DNA from 2 places in the Peteryoungia algae genome. Region 2 is predicted to be linked to the other one. Evidence: predicted binding sites of a transcription regulator. Region 2 holds the regulator's gene; the other holds the start of a gene.

Region 1 (8,018 bases), 540 kb from region 2:
CGAGAAGCGTGGCCTCTTCGACAAGATCTTCGCGCGGAGGGCCGCATGAGCATTTTCTCCCTGTTCCGCAAGCAGCGTTCCGCCCCGATGGCGCGCGAGCGACTGCAGGTCCTCTTGGCCCATGAACGGGCCTCGCTCGAAAGCGATCTGGTCGCCATCCTGCGTGAGGAAATCCTGGCTGTGATCGCCAAGCATGTCGAATTCGACCGCGACAAGGTCCAGATCAAGATGGACCGCGACGAGGACGTCTCGATCCTCGAGATCGACGTCGAGATCCCGCGCAACGCCCAGCGCCTCGCCGCCTGATCCAAAACCACAACTGTCATGAGAAGGCCGCCGTCGGAGTTCCGATCGGCGGCCTTCTCATGTGGGCAAGACGGCAGGGCGGTCGTCCCGCCCTGCCTGGTCGTCCGACATCAGCCGATCAGCGCATTGCCGTCATGTTTGACCGCGACGATCGTCGAACGCGGCAGCTTGCCTTCGCCATCCGGGAACGGCGCGGAGGGGTGCTGGATGCCGACGAACATGGTGCGCTTGTCGGCAGACCAGGTCATGCCGGTCACTTCGCCGCCCTTCGGACCGGTGAGGAAGCGCTCGATGCGGCCCGTTGCCGGGTCGCCTGCCAGCATCTGGTTGTTGCCCTGGCCGACGAAGTCACCCTCGTTCGAATCTTCACCGTCCGTCTGGATCCAGAGCAGGCCGGTGCTGTCGAACATCATGCCGTCGGGCGAGTTGAACATGTTGCCGGAATTGATGTTGGACGAGCCGGCATAGGGGCCTTCCTTGTGCACGTCGGGATTGCCAGCCATGACGAACAGGTCCCACTTGAACTTGCCATCGGCGTGATCGTCGTTCTCGGGATACCAGCGCACGATCTGGCCGAACTCATTGCCTTCCCGCGGGTTGACGGCATTCAGCTCCATCACGTCGCCACCCGCATTCGTCCGCATCTTGCCGTCGTTGAGAACGGCGCGGTTCGAATTGTTGGTCAGCGCGCAATAGGCTTCGATGGCGACCGGGTTGACCGCGACCCATTCCGGACGGTCCATGGTCGTGGCACCGACCTTGGATGCGGCCTGGCGTGTGAAGACGCAGATCTCGTCCATCTTCATGCCGGTCGTCTCTTCCGTCAGCGCCAGCCATTCGCCGGTGCCTTCGTCGGAGAATTTGGCGACATGGAGCGTGCCCTCGTCGAGCAGCTTGGATGTGTCTCCGCCGGGCACGTAGATGCCATTGGAGACATATTTGTAGAGGAACTCACCCCGCTCGTCGTCGCCCATATAGACGACCACGCGACCGTCACGGGCAACAACCACGGCGGCGTTCTCATGCTTGATGCGGCCAAGTGCTGTGCGCTTGATTGGCGTCGAGGACGCATCCGACGGATCGATTTCGACGACGTAACCGGCGCGGCGTGGCTCGGCCGGGTTCTTCGAAACGTCGAAGCGCTCATCGAACTTCTCGTAACCGTAGCGGGTTTCCGCGACAATGCCGTACCGCTTGTAGTCATCCGGCATTGCGAAATCGGCATTGGTCGAGCCGAAGTAGCCGTTGAAGTTTTCTTCGCAGGTGAGATAGGTGCCCCAGGGCGTGCGGCCGGCGCCGCAATTGTTGAAGGTCCCGAGACAGTCGACACCGGCAGGATCGGCAGCCGTCTTGACCAGTTCCGAGCCGGCGGCCGGACCGGAGAGCTTCATCGGCGTGTTGTGGTGGATGCGGCGGTTGAACGGGCTGTCGACAACGATCTGCCAGCCGTCTGCAGCTTCGGTCACTTCCATGACGGTCACGCCCTGCAGGTTCTGCAGGATCTTCACGTCGTCCATCGACTGCGGCATGCCTTCCGGGGCGTGCGGCAGGTTGGTTTCGTTGTTGACATATTCATGGTTGACCGCGATCACCTGATGATTGCCGATCGCGAAGGCTTCCATGCCATCGGTGTTTTCACCGAAGACCTTGTCCGAATTTTCGAGCGAAACACCCTTCAACGGATCGATGTCGGAGGCGGTGGAAAACAGCGGCTGGCCCCACTTGGCCAGCGGCTTCCAGCTATAGCCCTCCGGAACATGCACGGTTGCGTCGGTCTGGGCGGCGATCGGCTTGAACGGGAAGCGGGAAGCGGCGTCCTGCGCGACGGCCGAGGTTGACGACATCAGATTGCCCACAGAGCCCATGGCGGCAGCGGCGGAGCCCATGGCGAGAATGCCGAGGAAGCCTCGGCGCGATACGGCACGCTCGACCACACGGTCGAAATCCGTCACGGCCGGCGGCGGGTTGTGAAGTTCGTCCCATTCGTCCCAGGATAGATGATTGGTGTTGGTCTCGGTCATCGCGAAGCCTCCTTTGGGTTGAAGTCGACCTTCGGACTAGCCAGCAGGGGTAACAGTGATGTGACGATGTCGGGGACAGGCAGCGGTTCGGGGAACCTGCATCTTCGCTGTCGCTGGAAAATGTCGGGTCTCGGGTGATGTAAGTCCTTGTTCCCGCTCAGCTTGCTCCGCCCGCGATGGACGTGTCAGCCGGCGCCGCTTTGTCGCGCTCGAACACGTTTGTTCAGACCGTCGCCGGTGCCTTCGCTTCCCTGCTTCGAACCGTGGACGAGACCTCCTGCCGCATGCAAAAGATTTGACGTTTACGTAAAAATCAATTAGCCAGAATGGAGAATGTGCCGCGCTTCCTGGGTGGAGACTGGGCGTGGCCGAGAGCATACGCCAGTTGGAGGAGAACGTCATGTACCAGGCGCCCGTAGAAGAAATCGCCTTCACCCTGAAGCACGTCGCCGGTCTGACCAAGGCCATCGAAGATGGCAAGCTGGGGGAATTGAGCGACGACCTCGTTGATGCCATCCTCTCCGAAGCCGGCCGTTTTGCCAGTGATGAAGTCGCGCCGCTCGCTGAGATCGGTGACAGGCAGGGCGCGCGCATGGTCGACGGCAAGGTCATCGTGCCCGATGGTTGGGACAACCTCTACCGCGCCTGGGCCGAAGGCGGCTGGAACTCTCTGACGGCCTCGGAAGATTTCGGCGGGCAGGGGCTTCCGCATATGCTGAACGTCGCCGCGCTCGAAATGTGGAATTCCGGCTCCATGGGCTTTGCGCTCGGACCGACGCTGACCATGGGTGCCGTCGATGCTGTCACAGCCCACGGCTCCGAGGACTTGAAGGCGAAGTACCTGCCGAAGATGGTTTCCGGCGAATGGACGGGCACGATGAATCTTACCGAGCCCCATGCAGGCTCGGACCTCGGCGTCATGAAGTCGCGCGCCGAGCGCCGCGATGATGGCACCTACCGCATCTTCGGCCAGAAGATCTTCATCACCTGGGGCGAGCACGAGATCACCGAGAACATCATCCATTTGGTTCTCGCCCGCCTTCCCGACGCGCCATCAGGCACCCGCGGTATCTCGCTCTTCCTCGTGCCAAAATATCTCGTCAACGACGACGGCTCGATCGGTGCCCGCAACGACCTGCATTGTCATTCGCTGGAGCACAAGCTTGGCATCCACGGCTCGCCGACCTGCACCATGATCTATGGTGACGGGAAGTTCGGTGACGAGCCGGGCGCCATCGGTTACCTCATCGGTGAGGAGAACAAGGGCCTCGCCTGCATGTTCACCATGATGAACAATGCCCGCCTCGCCGTCGGCATGCAGGGCGTCGCCATCTGCGAAGCCGCCACCCAGAAGGCCGTGCAATACGCGAGGGACCGCACGCAGGGGAAAGCCCCGGGTTGGACCGGATCAGGCATGTCGCCGATCATTGATCACCCGGATGTCGCCCGCATGCTGGTGACCATGAAGGCGCTGACGCAGGGCTCGCGCGCCATCTGCTACGTTTGCGCCCATGCCACCGACATGAGCCACCACGCGGAAGGCGATGAGGCCCGCCATTGGGCCGAGCGCGCTGCCTTGCTGACCCCGATCGCCAAGAGCTTTGCCACCGACGCCGGCGTCGATGTCGCCTCGCTCGGCATCCAGACTCATGGCGGCATGGGCTTCATCGAAGAAACGGGCGCTGCCCGCTTCTGGCGCGACAGCCGCATCGCCCCGATCTACGAAGGCACCAACGGCATCCAGGCCGCCGACCTCGTCACGCGCAAGCTGCCGCTTTCGAACGGCAACCATGTTCGCGGTTTCGTCACCGAACTGAAGCAGGTGGTGAATGCAGTGCGTGCCTCCAATCTCGAAGGCTTCGGCGAAACCGCCACCCGCCTTGACGCGAGCCTCGCCGATCTCGAGGACACCACCGAGTGGCTGCTCTCGCAGCTGGCCAGCGGCAACACTTCGGCGGTGCTCGCCGGTGCCACACCCTACCAGCGCCTCTTCGGCCTGGCGCTTACCGGCATCTATCTCGCCAAGGGCGCTCTCGCAGACGAAGACCATGGCCGCGACAACCGCCTGGCCCTCTGCCGCTTCGCCGCCGAGAACCTGATCGCCGAGACGGCTGCACTCAAGGACCGTGTCGTCAATGGTGCGGCAAGCCTGGAAGCGGCTCGACTGATGTTTGCATAAGATGCGGGCCGCGCGTCCTCTTCTCCCCAGCGGGGAATAGGTGGCCGAAGACCGGATGAGGGGATGGCAAATCCTTGCGAGAACCCCTCATCGCCTCGCAATCGCTCGGCATGTCTCTCCGCTGGGGAGAAAAGAAGGAGAACCCCTTGACCGATCACATCCAGATTTCCCGCCCGGAAGCCCATCCCGGCGTCCTCGTCCTGCGCTTCAACCGTCCGGACAAGAAGAATGCCATCACGCAAGCCATGTATCAGAAGCTGACGGCAGGCCTGCTGGAAGGCGAAGAGGATGACACCATCCGCGCCATGGTTTTCCTCGGCACCGAAGGCTGCTTCTCCGCCGGCAACGACATGGCCGATTTCCTGGGCTTCGCCATGGCCGGTGCCGTCGGCGAACCGGCCGCTTTCGGCCTTCTCAAGGCTCTGACCGAGGTCACCAAACCGCTGGTCTCGGGTGTGGATGGCCTGGCGATCGGCATCGGCACGACGCTCAACATGCATTGCGATCTGACTGTGGCCTCTGACCGCAGCCTGTTCAAGACGCCCTTTGTCGACCTTGCCTTGGTCCCCGAAGCCGCCTCCAGTCTCATCGCACCGCGCGTCATGGGCCACCAGCGTGCCTTCGCAATGCTCGCCGCCAGCGAAGGCTTCTCCGCCGAACAGGCTCGTGAGGCCGGTCTCATCTGGAAGGTGGTTGCTCCCGATCAGGTCGAGACCGAAACATTGAAGCTCGCATCCTCGCTTGCCTCCAAGCCGCCGGCCGCGATGAAGATCGCCCGCGCCCTGGTCAAGGGGAGCCCGGACGAGGTGCGAACCCGCATGCAGGAAGAGCTCGTCCACTTCGTCGCCCAGCTGAAAAGCACGGAAGCCCGCGCCGCCTTCGAAGCGTTCATGAAGGGGCGATGAGGCAACGCCGACGCCGGAGGGGATATCTGCTTTTCGGCGTTCGCTTAAGTACCCATTAAATCCTGCTTGTTACATTCGAGGAAGCGGCACATCCACCGCTTCCTCACCATGACGGTGCCGTGATCCCCAAATGCCGTTGACGTTGCCGCGCTGAACCGACGCGCGGTGCTTTGCAGGACCTTATCGTGAAGACCAGCTCCAACCTGATGACCACGATCCTGGTGGTTGCCTCCCTCGTGGTGGTTGCCGCCCTTTCCGGTTTCTCATTCTACATCGACAGTCTCCAGCGCGACGCAACGAGTGCTGCCGTCAAGAGCGAGATCGACAGCTCCGGTCTCCAGGCCTCGCAGAGCATCGCCAATTGGCTCGGCGCACGCGTGATGCTGACCGAGCTTGCCGGCAATGCCGCCGCCAAGGCGCCCGATGCGTCGGGCATCATTGCAGCCTTTGACAATCCCGTTCTGATCCGCGAATTCATGACGACCTATGTCGGCGACGAGCAGGGCGTCTTCACCAGCGTGCCGAACCAGTCGCTGCCGGACGGTTACGATCCGCGCAAGCGCCCCTGGTACCAGGACGCCGTCAAGGCCGACAAGATGGTCCTGACCGACCCCTATGCCGATGCCTCGACCGGCAATCTGATCATCAGTGCGGCCATTCCGGTCAAGAAGGACGGCAAGCTCTTCGGTGTCGCCGCATCCGATTTCTCGCTGACCTCGCTCGTCTCCATGGTCAATTCCATCGACATGGGTGGCATGGGCTCGGCCTTCCTCGTCAAGCAGGATGGCACGATCCTCGTTCACCGCGACGGCAACCTCGTCACCAAGACGCTGAAGGATGCCTTCCCGACAAACACGCCGGCTATAGGTTCCGGCATCACTGAGACGGCTGTCGCTGACGCGAATGTTCTCGTCTCCTTCCTGCCGATCAAGGGCCTGCCGCGCGACGATTGGTATCTTGGCGTCCAGATCGACCGCGATCTGGCCTTCGCCGCGGTCGGCGAGTTCCGCACGGCCGCTGCAGTGGCCACGTTCATCGGCGTCGTCGCCATGATCGGCGTGCTGGCCATGCTGCTGTCGCGCCTCGTCGTCCGTCCGGTGGTCGACATGACCGGCGTCATGGGCAAGCTCGCCGGTGGTGACGTCTCGGCCGAGATCCCCGGCACGGCGCGCCGGGACGAGATCGGACAGATGGCCGCCGCCGTCGCCGTCTTCCGTGACAACATCATCGAGCGTGGCCGTCTGGCGCGTGAGGCGGATGAAAACCGCACCATGACCGAACAGGAGCGCCGCGAGCGCGAAGCCGCCAAGATGCGTGAGGCCGAGCAGGTTTCCTTTGCCGTGCATTCGCTGGCCGAGGGACTGGGCGGTCTTGCCAATGGTGACCTCGTTTCGCGTATCGAAACGCCCTTCGCCGGAGACCTCGATCGTCTGCGCGTCGACTTCAATGCCTCCGTCGAAAAGCTGCATGATGCACTCGCGACCGTCGGCCGCAACGCACGCGCCATCGACAGCGGCGCCACCGAGATCCGCTCTTCCGCCGACAATCTCGCCCGCCGCACTGAACAGCAGGCAGCCTCGGTCGAAGAAACGGCGGCGGCCCTCGAGGAAATCACCACCACCGTCAAGGACAGCGCACGCCGCGCCGAAGAAGTCGGCCAACTGGTGAGCCGCGCCCGTGCGGGTGCGGAAAAGTCCGGCGAGATCGTCGACAAGGCCGTCGATGCCATGCAGGGCATCGAGAAGTCCTCGGGCGAGATCTCCAACATCATCGGTGTGATCGACGAAATCGCCTTCCAGACCAACCTGCTCGCCCTCAACGCCGGTGTCGAAGCCGCGCGTGCCGGTGACGCCGGCAAGGGTTTTGCGGTCGTCGCCCAGGAAGTCCGCGAACTTGCCCAGCGTTCGGCGACTGCCGCCAAGGAGATCAAGGCCCTGATCAGCGCCTCGGGCGATCAGGTCAAGCACGGCGTCGACCTCGTCAACGAAACCGGCAAGGCGCTCGACGTCATCGTCCGCGAAGTCCAGGAGATCAACGGCCACGTGAATGCCATCGTGACGGCCTCGCGTGAACAGTCGACCGGTCTTCAGGAGATCAACACCGCGGTCAACACAATGGACCAGGGCACGCAGCAGAACGCCGCCATGGTCGAGGAGCAGACGGCGGCAAGCCACGGCCTGGCCCAGGAAGCAGCAGCCCTCACGGCACTGCTCAACCAGTTCCGCATCGACGACCGCGCTTCGGGCATAGCCTCCGGCCATCGCCGCGCGGCCTGATCGAAGCACCTGTCGTGACAGCATCGAAACGGCGCCCCTGTGGCGCCGTTTCCCTTTTCCGGGTTCAGGATTGGTTCAGCCTGCATTCAGTCTTTGCCGCTAAAGTCTGCAACCATGCGCCGACTGCGGCGTTCCGGTTATATCCACGCGACCGTGGCGAGCGCGGTCGGAATTTTCGAAAACTCATCAGAGGTCGTCATGTTGCGCTTGTTTTGTGTCGCACTCAGCCTTTTCCTCAGCATCTCCGTCTCGGCCGCCGATACCATGTCAATCGGCGGCACATCCGATGTCCAGATCAACGAACCCAATGATGTGATCAGTGAGACCCAGA
Region 2 (8,018 bases):
GCGTCTTCGGTCTGTCCTTCTACCAGAACAACACCGACAAGCTGCGCGTAGCAACCATGGGCGGCGTCGTGCCGTCGGTCGAAACCATCGCCAAGGGCGAATACCCGGTTTCGCGTCCGCTCTACTTCTACGTCAAGAACGCGCATCTCGACGTCATCCCGGGTCTCCAGGAATACGTAGAGTTCTTCGTCTCGGACGAAATGGCCGGCCCGGATGGCCCGCTGGCTGCCTACGGTCTCGTTTCCGACCCGGAACTGGCCAAGACGCAGGAAGCCGTCAAGGCCCGCACGCCGATGGCGCCGCTGAACTGATCTGACGCAGCGACCGGCGGCACGAAGCGTGCCGCCGGTTTCTTTCTGCTGGGGAAATGGCGGGTAACATGAACGCGAGCATCATCGTCCTCTGTATTCTAGTGCTTGCGGCACTCGGCTTCGTTCTCGGCCGGCGGCAGGCTCTTTCCGTTTCGGCCGCACGCGGCACGAAGCTTCACTCTCTGCCCGGCTATTACGGACAGGTCGTCGGCCTTGTCACGGCTGTCCCGGCTCTGTTGTTGCTGATGGCTTGGCTCTTCATTCAGCCGGCAATCGTTGAAGGCCGCATCGCGGCGACCATTCCCGACAGCATCGTGCCCGAGGGTGGTGCCCAGAGTCTGGTCATGGCGGATGTCCGGCGCATAGCGGATGGTCTGAGCGCTGTCGAGGCTCGCGCTGCCGAGGCCGGTGCCGACGTCAATGTCGAGGCGCTCGACGCCGGCAATGTCCGCGCTCGGCTCGCCGAGGTCGGCGTTGCTCTCGGCTCAGACGTGCCGGTGGAAGTTTTCGAGGCGGCCAAGTCTTACCGTAGCCAGTCCGATTTCGGTCACCTGCTGATGACGATCGCCGTGCTGGCGCTTGCCATTGCCGCTTTGCCGCTGGCCTATGTCCGCATCAACCCGGAACTGCGCGCACGCAATCTGAGCGAAAGTTTCGTCAAGACGGTGCTCCTCCTCTCGTCGCTGGTCGCCATTCTGACGACCGTCGGGATCGTCGGATCGCTCGTCTTTGAAACCTACGTATTCTTCACCATGTATCCGGCGAGCGAGTTCTTCTTCTCGACCGTCTGGAACCCGCAATTCCGTGGTGGCTCTGAACTTGGCATCCTGCCGCTGCTCTGGGGCACCTTCTACGTCTCCATCATCTCGCTGATCGTCGCTGTTCCGATCGGTCTGATGATCGCGGTCTATCTGTCGGAATATGCCGGTCCGACCACCCGCAGCATCGTCAAGCCGGCAATCGAAGTTCTGGCGGGCATTCCGACCATCGTCTACGGTCTGTTCGCCCTGGTCACTGTCGGTCCCTTCCTCCGTGATTATTTCGCCGAGCCCCTCGGCCTCGGGACGTCTTCGTCTTCCGTCCTGACTGCGGGCCTCGTAATGGGCGTGATGATCATCCCCTTCGTCAGCTCGCTGTCGGACGATATCATCAACGCCGTGCCGCAGACTTTGCGCGATGGCTCTTACGCGCTGGGCTCGACCCAGTCTGAGACGATCAGGCAGGTGGTTCTTCCGGCGGCACTTCCGGGCATTGTCGGTGCGATCCTGCTGGCCGCGAGCCGCGCCATCGGTGAGACCATGATCGTGGTTCTCGGAGCCGGTGCATCTGCCAAGCTCGACATCAATCCCTTCGAGGCGATGACCACGGTAACGGTCAAGATCGTCAGCCAGCTGACCGGTGACACGGAATTCGCAAGTCCCGAGACCCTCGTCGCCTTCGCCCTCGGCCTCACCCTCTTCGTCATCACCCTCGGCCTCAACGTCGTGGCCCTTTACATTGTCCGCAAGTACCGGGAGCAGTACGAATGACCGATCTCACCGCTATCGGAGCCCCGATGCCTGCGGAAAAGAAGTCGATCCTCACGGTCGATGATCGCACGCGCAACCGCAACAAGGCCGAAGTCCGCTTCCGCATGTGGGGCAAGGCAGCCGTCACCTTCGGCATCGTTGCACTGATCGGACTTCTGCTCTCCATCATGTCGAACGGCTTGTCCTCGTTCCAGCAGACCTTCGTCACGCTGGACGTCTATCTGGATCCGGCAAAACTCGACAAGGCTGGCAATCGCGACCCGGCGGACATTGCCAAGGTCACCACGTTTGGCTATGCGCCGCTCATCGAGCAGGCCGTGGCCAGGGCGCTGGAAGACAAGGGACTTGCTGCCGAGGGCCTGACGCCCAAGGCTGCTGCCGAGCTCATCTCGAAGGAAGCGGCCGCCGATCTGCGCCGCTTCGTCATCGCCGATCCCTCCGTGATCGGCCAGACCTACCCCTTCGACTTCCTCGCCGGTGGCCGTATTGACGGCTACTACAAGGGTCGCGTGACGATGGAGAGCGCGGCTCTCGATCGCAATGTCTCGCCGGAACAGCTCGTTCTTGCGGACAATTTGAAGGAAGCCGGCATTCTGGTGACGAAGTTCAATTGGGGCTTTTTCACCGCGCCTGACGCATCCGATACGCGTCCGGAGGCCGCAGGCCTCGGTGTCGCCATCATCGGTTCAGCCTATATGATGCTGATCGTGCTGGTGCTGTCGCTACCTCTCGGTGTCGCGACGTCGATCTATCTCGAGGAGTTCGCGCCGCAGAACTGGTTCACCGACCTGATCGAGGTCAATATCGCCAATCTCGCCGCCGTGCCCTCGATCGTCTTCGGTATTCTGGGCCTTGCCGTCCTGATCAATTTTGTCGGCCTGCCGCAATCGGCTCCGATCGTCGGCGGTCTCGTTCTCACGCTGATGACGCTGCCCACGATCATCATCGCCACCCGCTCGGCACTCAAGGCCGTGCCTCCGTCGATCCGCGATGCTGCACTCGGCGTCGGCGCCTCGAAGATGCAGTCGATCTTCCATCACGTCCTGCCGCTTGCCATGCCGGGCATCCTGACTGGCGCGATCATCGGTCTCGCCCGTGCGCTCGGTGAAACAGCGCCGCTGCTCCTGATTGGCATGGTTGCCTTCGTGCGCGAATACCCGGCCGGTCCGCCGGACGGCTTCTTCCAGCCGGCCTCCGCTTTGCCGGTCCAGGTCTATAACTGGACCCAGCGTGGCGACCCGGCCTTCGTGGAGCGTGCCTCCGGTGCGATTATCGTGCTCCTCGTGTTCCTGATCCTGATGAACCTGATCGCAATCATTCTTCGTCGCCGCTTCGAGCGTCGCTGGTAAGGAGTTATATGATGATGAACAATCTCGCGACCAAGATGACCACGACGAAAGCGCCACCCATGACTGAAAGCAAAATCACCGCCCGCAACGTGCAGGTGTTTTACGGTGACAAGCACGCCCTCAAGGACGTCAACATCGACATCCGCCCCCGCTCCGTTACGGCCTTCATCGGACCGTCGGGCTGCGGCAAGTCGACCTTCCTGCGCTGCATCAACCGCATGAACGACACGATTGCGAGCTGCCGCGTCGAGGGAAACATCCAGATCGATGCGGAAAACATCTACGACCCCAAGGTTGACCCCGTGCAACTGCGCGCCAAGGTCGGCATGGTTTTCCAGAAACCCAACCCCTTCCCGAAGTCGATCTACGAAAATGTCGCCTATGGTCCGCGCATTCACGGCCTGGCCCGCAACAAGGCCGAGCTGGACGAGATCGTCTCGATCGCGTTGCAGAAGGCCGGCCTCTGGAATGAGGTGAAGGATCGTCTCGACTCTGCCGGGACCGGCCTCTCCGGTGGTCAGCAGCAGCGTCTCTGCATCGCGCGTGCCGTTGCCGTCAGCCCCGAAGTCATCCTGATGGATGAGCCCTGCTCGGCGCTCGACCCGATCGCGACTGCAAAGGTCGAGGAGCTGATCCATGAACTGCGCGAGAACTTCACGATCGTGATCGTAACCCACTCGATGCAGCAGGCCGCCCGCGTTTCCCAGCGCACGGCTATGTTCCACCTCGGCGAGCTGGTCGAGGAGAACGACACTGACAAGATGTTCACCAACCCGGATGACCAGCGCACCCAGGATTACATCATGGGCCGCTTCGGCTGAGCCCTGACGTCATTCACGGTTGAACTCAATTTCAAGGACGTTTCAAATGGGCTCCTCTCACATCTACTCGGCCTTCGACGAGGAACTGAAGTTCCTGATGCGCCGCATCTCCGAAATGGGCGGTCTTGCGGAACAGATGGTCGCCGAAAGCGTGCGCTCGCTGGTCAATTCCGACGCCGCACTTGCGCAGAAGGTCATTTCTGACGACGTCGTCATGGATGCCATGGAACGCGAGATCGGTGACAAGGCGATCGTGACCATCGCCAAGCGCCAGCCGGTCGCATCAGACCTGCGCGAAATCATCGGCGCTCTTCGCATCGCTGCGGACCTCGAGCGTGTCGGCGATCTCGGCAAGAGCAACTCCAAGCGTGTGGTGGCCATTCAGGCGACCGGCGTTCCGCGCAAGCTCGCCCGTGGCCTCGAACATCTCTCGGACCTGGCGCTTGCCCAGCTCAAGGAAGTGCTCGACGTCTATACGACGCGCTCGGCCGAGAAGGCCAAGTCGATCCGTGATCGCGACGAGGAAATCGACGCAATCTACACCTCGCTGTTCCGCGAACTCCTGACCTACATGATGGAAGATCCGCGCAACATCACGAGCTGCACGCATCTTCTGTTCTGCGCCAAGAACATCGAGCGTATCGGCGATCACGCGACGAATATCGCGGAGACGATCTATTACATGACGACCGGCGCACAGCCGGAAGGCGAGCGCCCGAAGGAAGACCTCACCTCTTCCGTCGGTGCGATCACCGAGTGATGTTGGCCAGCGAGGTTGGTTTTTGATGCAGCCGAAGATAGCCGTGGTGGAAGACGAGGAGGCCCTGTCGGTCCTCCTCCGTTACAACCTTGAAGCCGAGGGATACGAAGTCGAGACGATCCTGCGGGGGGACGAGGCAGAGATCCGCCTGCAGGAGCGGGTTCCCGATCTCTTGATCCTCGACTGGATGCTCCCGGGCGTCTCGGGCATCGAGCTCTGCCGGCGCCTGCGTGTGCGCCCCGAAACCGAGCGCCTGCCAATCATCATGCTGACCGCCCGTGGCGAGGAAAGCGAGCGGGTTCGTGGCCTGGCGACGGGAGCAGATGACTATGTCGTGAAGCCCTTCTCCACGCCGGAACTGATGGCTCGCGTCAAGGCCATGCTGCGGCGTGCCAAGCCCGAGGTTCTCTCCAGCGTCCTGCGTTGCGGGGACATAGAGCTCGACCGTGAGACACATCGTGTTCATCGCAAGAGCCGCGAGGTTCGTCTCGGTCCGACGGAATTCCGGCTCTTGGAATTCCTCATGGCCTCCCCGGGGCGCGTCTATTCCCGGTCTCAGCTGCTGGACGGTGTCTGGGGACATGACATTTATGTCGACGAGCGCACCGTCGATGTGCATGTCGGCCGCCTGCGCAAGGCGCTGAATTTCTCCAACATGCAGGATGTCATTCGCACGGTTCGCGGTGCGGGCTACTCCATGGAAGCCTGAACCGGCTTGCCAGACGATCGAAGGGGCCGCGCGGATCATCCGCTGCGGCCCCTTTTCCTTGTTGGTGCGGGCGCCAAAAGAAAACGGGCCCCGAAGGACCCGTTGGATGTCTCTGTCTCTGGCCGAGGGATCAGCGAGCCTTGCGGCGTTCACTGACCGGCTGATAGGCGAGCTTTGCATGGTAAGTGCAGTAGGGCGCGCTGTCGGCGATTTCGCAGCCGCAGAAGTGGAAGTCGTCCTTCATCGGATCGCCGATCGGCCACTTGCAGGTCCGCTCGGTCAGTTCCGTCAGTGCCAGGCGGCGCGAAATCGGAACAACCACGTTCAGGGAACGCCGAACTTCGACCTCTTCGTAGGCCTCGACCTCGATCTCTTCCTTCAGCATCGTGGCGCCTGCAGCGCGGGTGACGGTGCGGGTGGTCGTGCTGGCTGCCGGGCGGTTCTGGAAACTTGCCGGACGCTGCGTCTGTGCAGGGCGCTTGGCCGGACGTGCTGCAGACGAGTTGCCGCCTGCCTTGGCGCGACCCGGAAGGTTAAGCCGGTGCACTTTGCCGATTACGGCGTTTCGGCTTACGCCGCCCAGTTGCGCTGCAATCTGGCTTGCGCTCAGGCCTTCGGCCCAGAGGCGCTTGAGTCTTTCAACCCTCTCATCAGTCCAGTTCATGCCATTCATCTCCGCCGCTCGCGTCTGTCATGGCAGAATCCGTCACCGTTGCTTCGAATGAATCCGAAACAAAACCGCCTCGATATTGTCGGTGAGCACTTCCGCCGCATGCAATCTGTTAATAAAATTTAACCTAGAGGTCGGCTGACTCCGTGACAAGAGTCGCGGGAATCATCTGGAATCGATTTCGCGGTTTTCCCCAACTTGCTTCCCGAGTGAGTCAAGTATGCAACAGATGGAATCTTCGCCGGCACTCGTCCTGCGCGTGTTGGCCGAAATCGCTCCAACTGCCGCGATTCCTGCAGAAAACGTTGACATTGCAAGGGTGAGTGGGGATAGTGCCCGCGCCGCCGCAAGGCGGCATTTTTAATTTTTTCGGAGCCTCGTGGAGGCCGCACCGTCCGGTGTGACGGATTGTCGAAAAGGATCGTGAACGCCATGGCCGAAGCTACGCCGCTCTACCAGACCTATAATCGGGCGCCGCTGCGTTTCGAACGAGGCGAGGGCGTCTGGTTGGTGACGGAAAGCGGCGAGCGCTATCTCGACTTCGCAGCCGGTGTCGCCGTCACGTCTGTCGGTCATGGTCATCCGCATGTCGTCGGTGCCCTCAAGGACCAGGCCGACAAGGTCTGGCACCTGTCGAACCTCTACGAAGTGCCGGGTCAGGAGGCGCTGGCCAGGCGCCTGGCGGAGGTCACCTTCGCCGAGCGCGTCTTCTTCACCAATTCCGGCGCAGAAGCGCTGGAATGCGCGATCAAGACTGCCCGCCGTTACCACTTCGCCAAGGGGCATCAGGAGAAATTCCACATCATCACCATGGAAGGCGCCTTCCACGGCCGAACCATTGCGACGATCGCCGCAGGTGGCCAGGAGAAATATCTGGAAGGTTTCGGTCCCAAAGCGCCTGGCTTCGACCAGGTGCCGTTTGGCGATCTTGAGGCACTCAAGGCCGCGATCACGGATTCAACGGCTGGCATTCTGGTCGAGCCGGTCCAGGGCGAGGGCGGCATCCGTCCGATCCCTGTCGAAATGCTGCGGGCGCTGCGCGACCTCTGTGACGAGCACGGCTTGCTGCTGATCCTTGATGAAGTCCAGTGCGGCGTCGGCAGGACCGGCAAGCTTTTCGCGCATGAATGGGCCGGCATCACCCCGGACCTTATGGCGGTTGCCAAGGGCATCGGCGGCGGGTTCCCGCTCGGTGCCTGCCTTGCGACCGAGGAAGCCGCTTCTGGCATGAAACCCGGCACCCACGGCTCGACCTATGGCGGCAACCCGCTCGCCATGGCCGTCGGCAATGCCGTGCTCGATGTCGTGCTCGCGGACGGTTTTCTCGACAACGTGCGCGACACGGCGCTGGTCTTCCGCCAGGGCCTCGCTTCGCTGAAGGACCGTTTCCCGGATGTGATCGAGGATGTGCGCGGCGAAGGCCTGATGCTGGGGATCAAGGCCAAGGTTCCGAATACCGACCTTCTGATGGCAATGCGTGACGAGCATCTGCTCGGTGTTCCCGCCGGCGACAACGTGATCCGCCTGCTGCCGCCGCTGACGGTTACGGCAGAGGAAGCGCGCGACGGCCTCGCCCGCATCGAACACGCAGCCGAACAGATCCGCGCCAAAGCTGCAGTCGCAGCCTCTGCCTAAGACAGGACGCTCTCTCATGGCCTCTTCCAAGCATTTTCTCGATCTCTCCGCCATGACGTCAGGGGATCTGCGCAGCATTCTAGAAGACGCAAAGACCCGCAAGCAGGCGACGAAAGCCGGCACCGCCGACAAGCCGCTCGCCGGCAAGATGCTCGCGATGATCTTCGAGAAACCCTCGACGCGCACGCGTGTTTCCTTCGATGTCGGCATGCGCCAGCTGGGCGGCGAGACGTT

The links. Region 2 encodes PhoB, which activates phosphate uptake and scavenging genes when phosphate is short. Its sites were predicted from a motif close to TGTCATNNANCTGTCAT; they were not measured.
Region 1: QTL56_RS20345 (PhoX family protein) is a predicted target of PhoB. The motif match lies at 2,377-2,393, and genes of this name have one in related genera.

Annotation. Positions count from the first base shown of each region.
Region 1 covers NZ_CP128477.1:4,287,582-4,295,599, forward strand. The annotation lists gene minD (septum site-determining protein MinD) at 1-49, shown strand, start outside; gene minE (cell division topological specificity factor MinE) at 46-306, shown strand; gene QTL56_RS20345 (PhoX family protein) at 417-2,327, opposite strand; gene QTL56_RS20350 (acyl-CoA dehydrogenase family protein) at 2,728-4,506, shown strand; gene QTL56_RS20355 (crotonase/enoyl-CoA hydratase family protein) at 4,653-5,411, shown strand; gene mcpU (methyl-accepting chemotaxis protein McpU) at 5,597-7,687, shown strand; gene QTL56_RS20365 (hypothetical protein) at 7,886-8,018, shown strand, end outside.
Region 2 covers NZ_CP128477.1:3,748,111-3,756,128, forward strand. The annotation lists gene QTL56_RS17785 (substrate-binding domain-containing protein) at 1-311, shown strand, start outside; gene pstC (phosphate ABC transporter permease subunit PstC) at 380-1,840, shown strand; gene pstA (phosphate ABC transporter permease PstA) at 1,837-3,189, shown strand; gene pstB (phosphate ABC transporter ATP-binding protein PstB) at 3,225-4,010, shown strand; gene phoU (phosphate signaling complex protein PhoU) at 4,057-4,770, shown strand; gene phoB (phosphate regulon transcriptional regulator PhoB) at 4,796-5,479, shown strand; gene QTL56_RS17815 (GcrA family cell cycle regulator) at 5,610-6,143, opposite strand; gene QTL56_RS17820 (aspartate aminotransferase family protein) at 6,582-7,784, shown strand; gene argF (ornithine carbamoyltransferase) at 7,801-8,018, shown strand, end outside.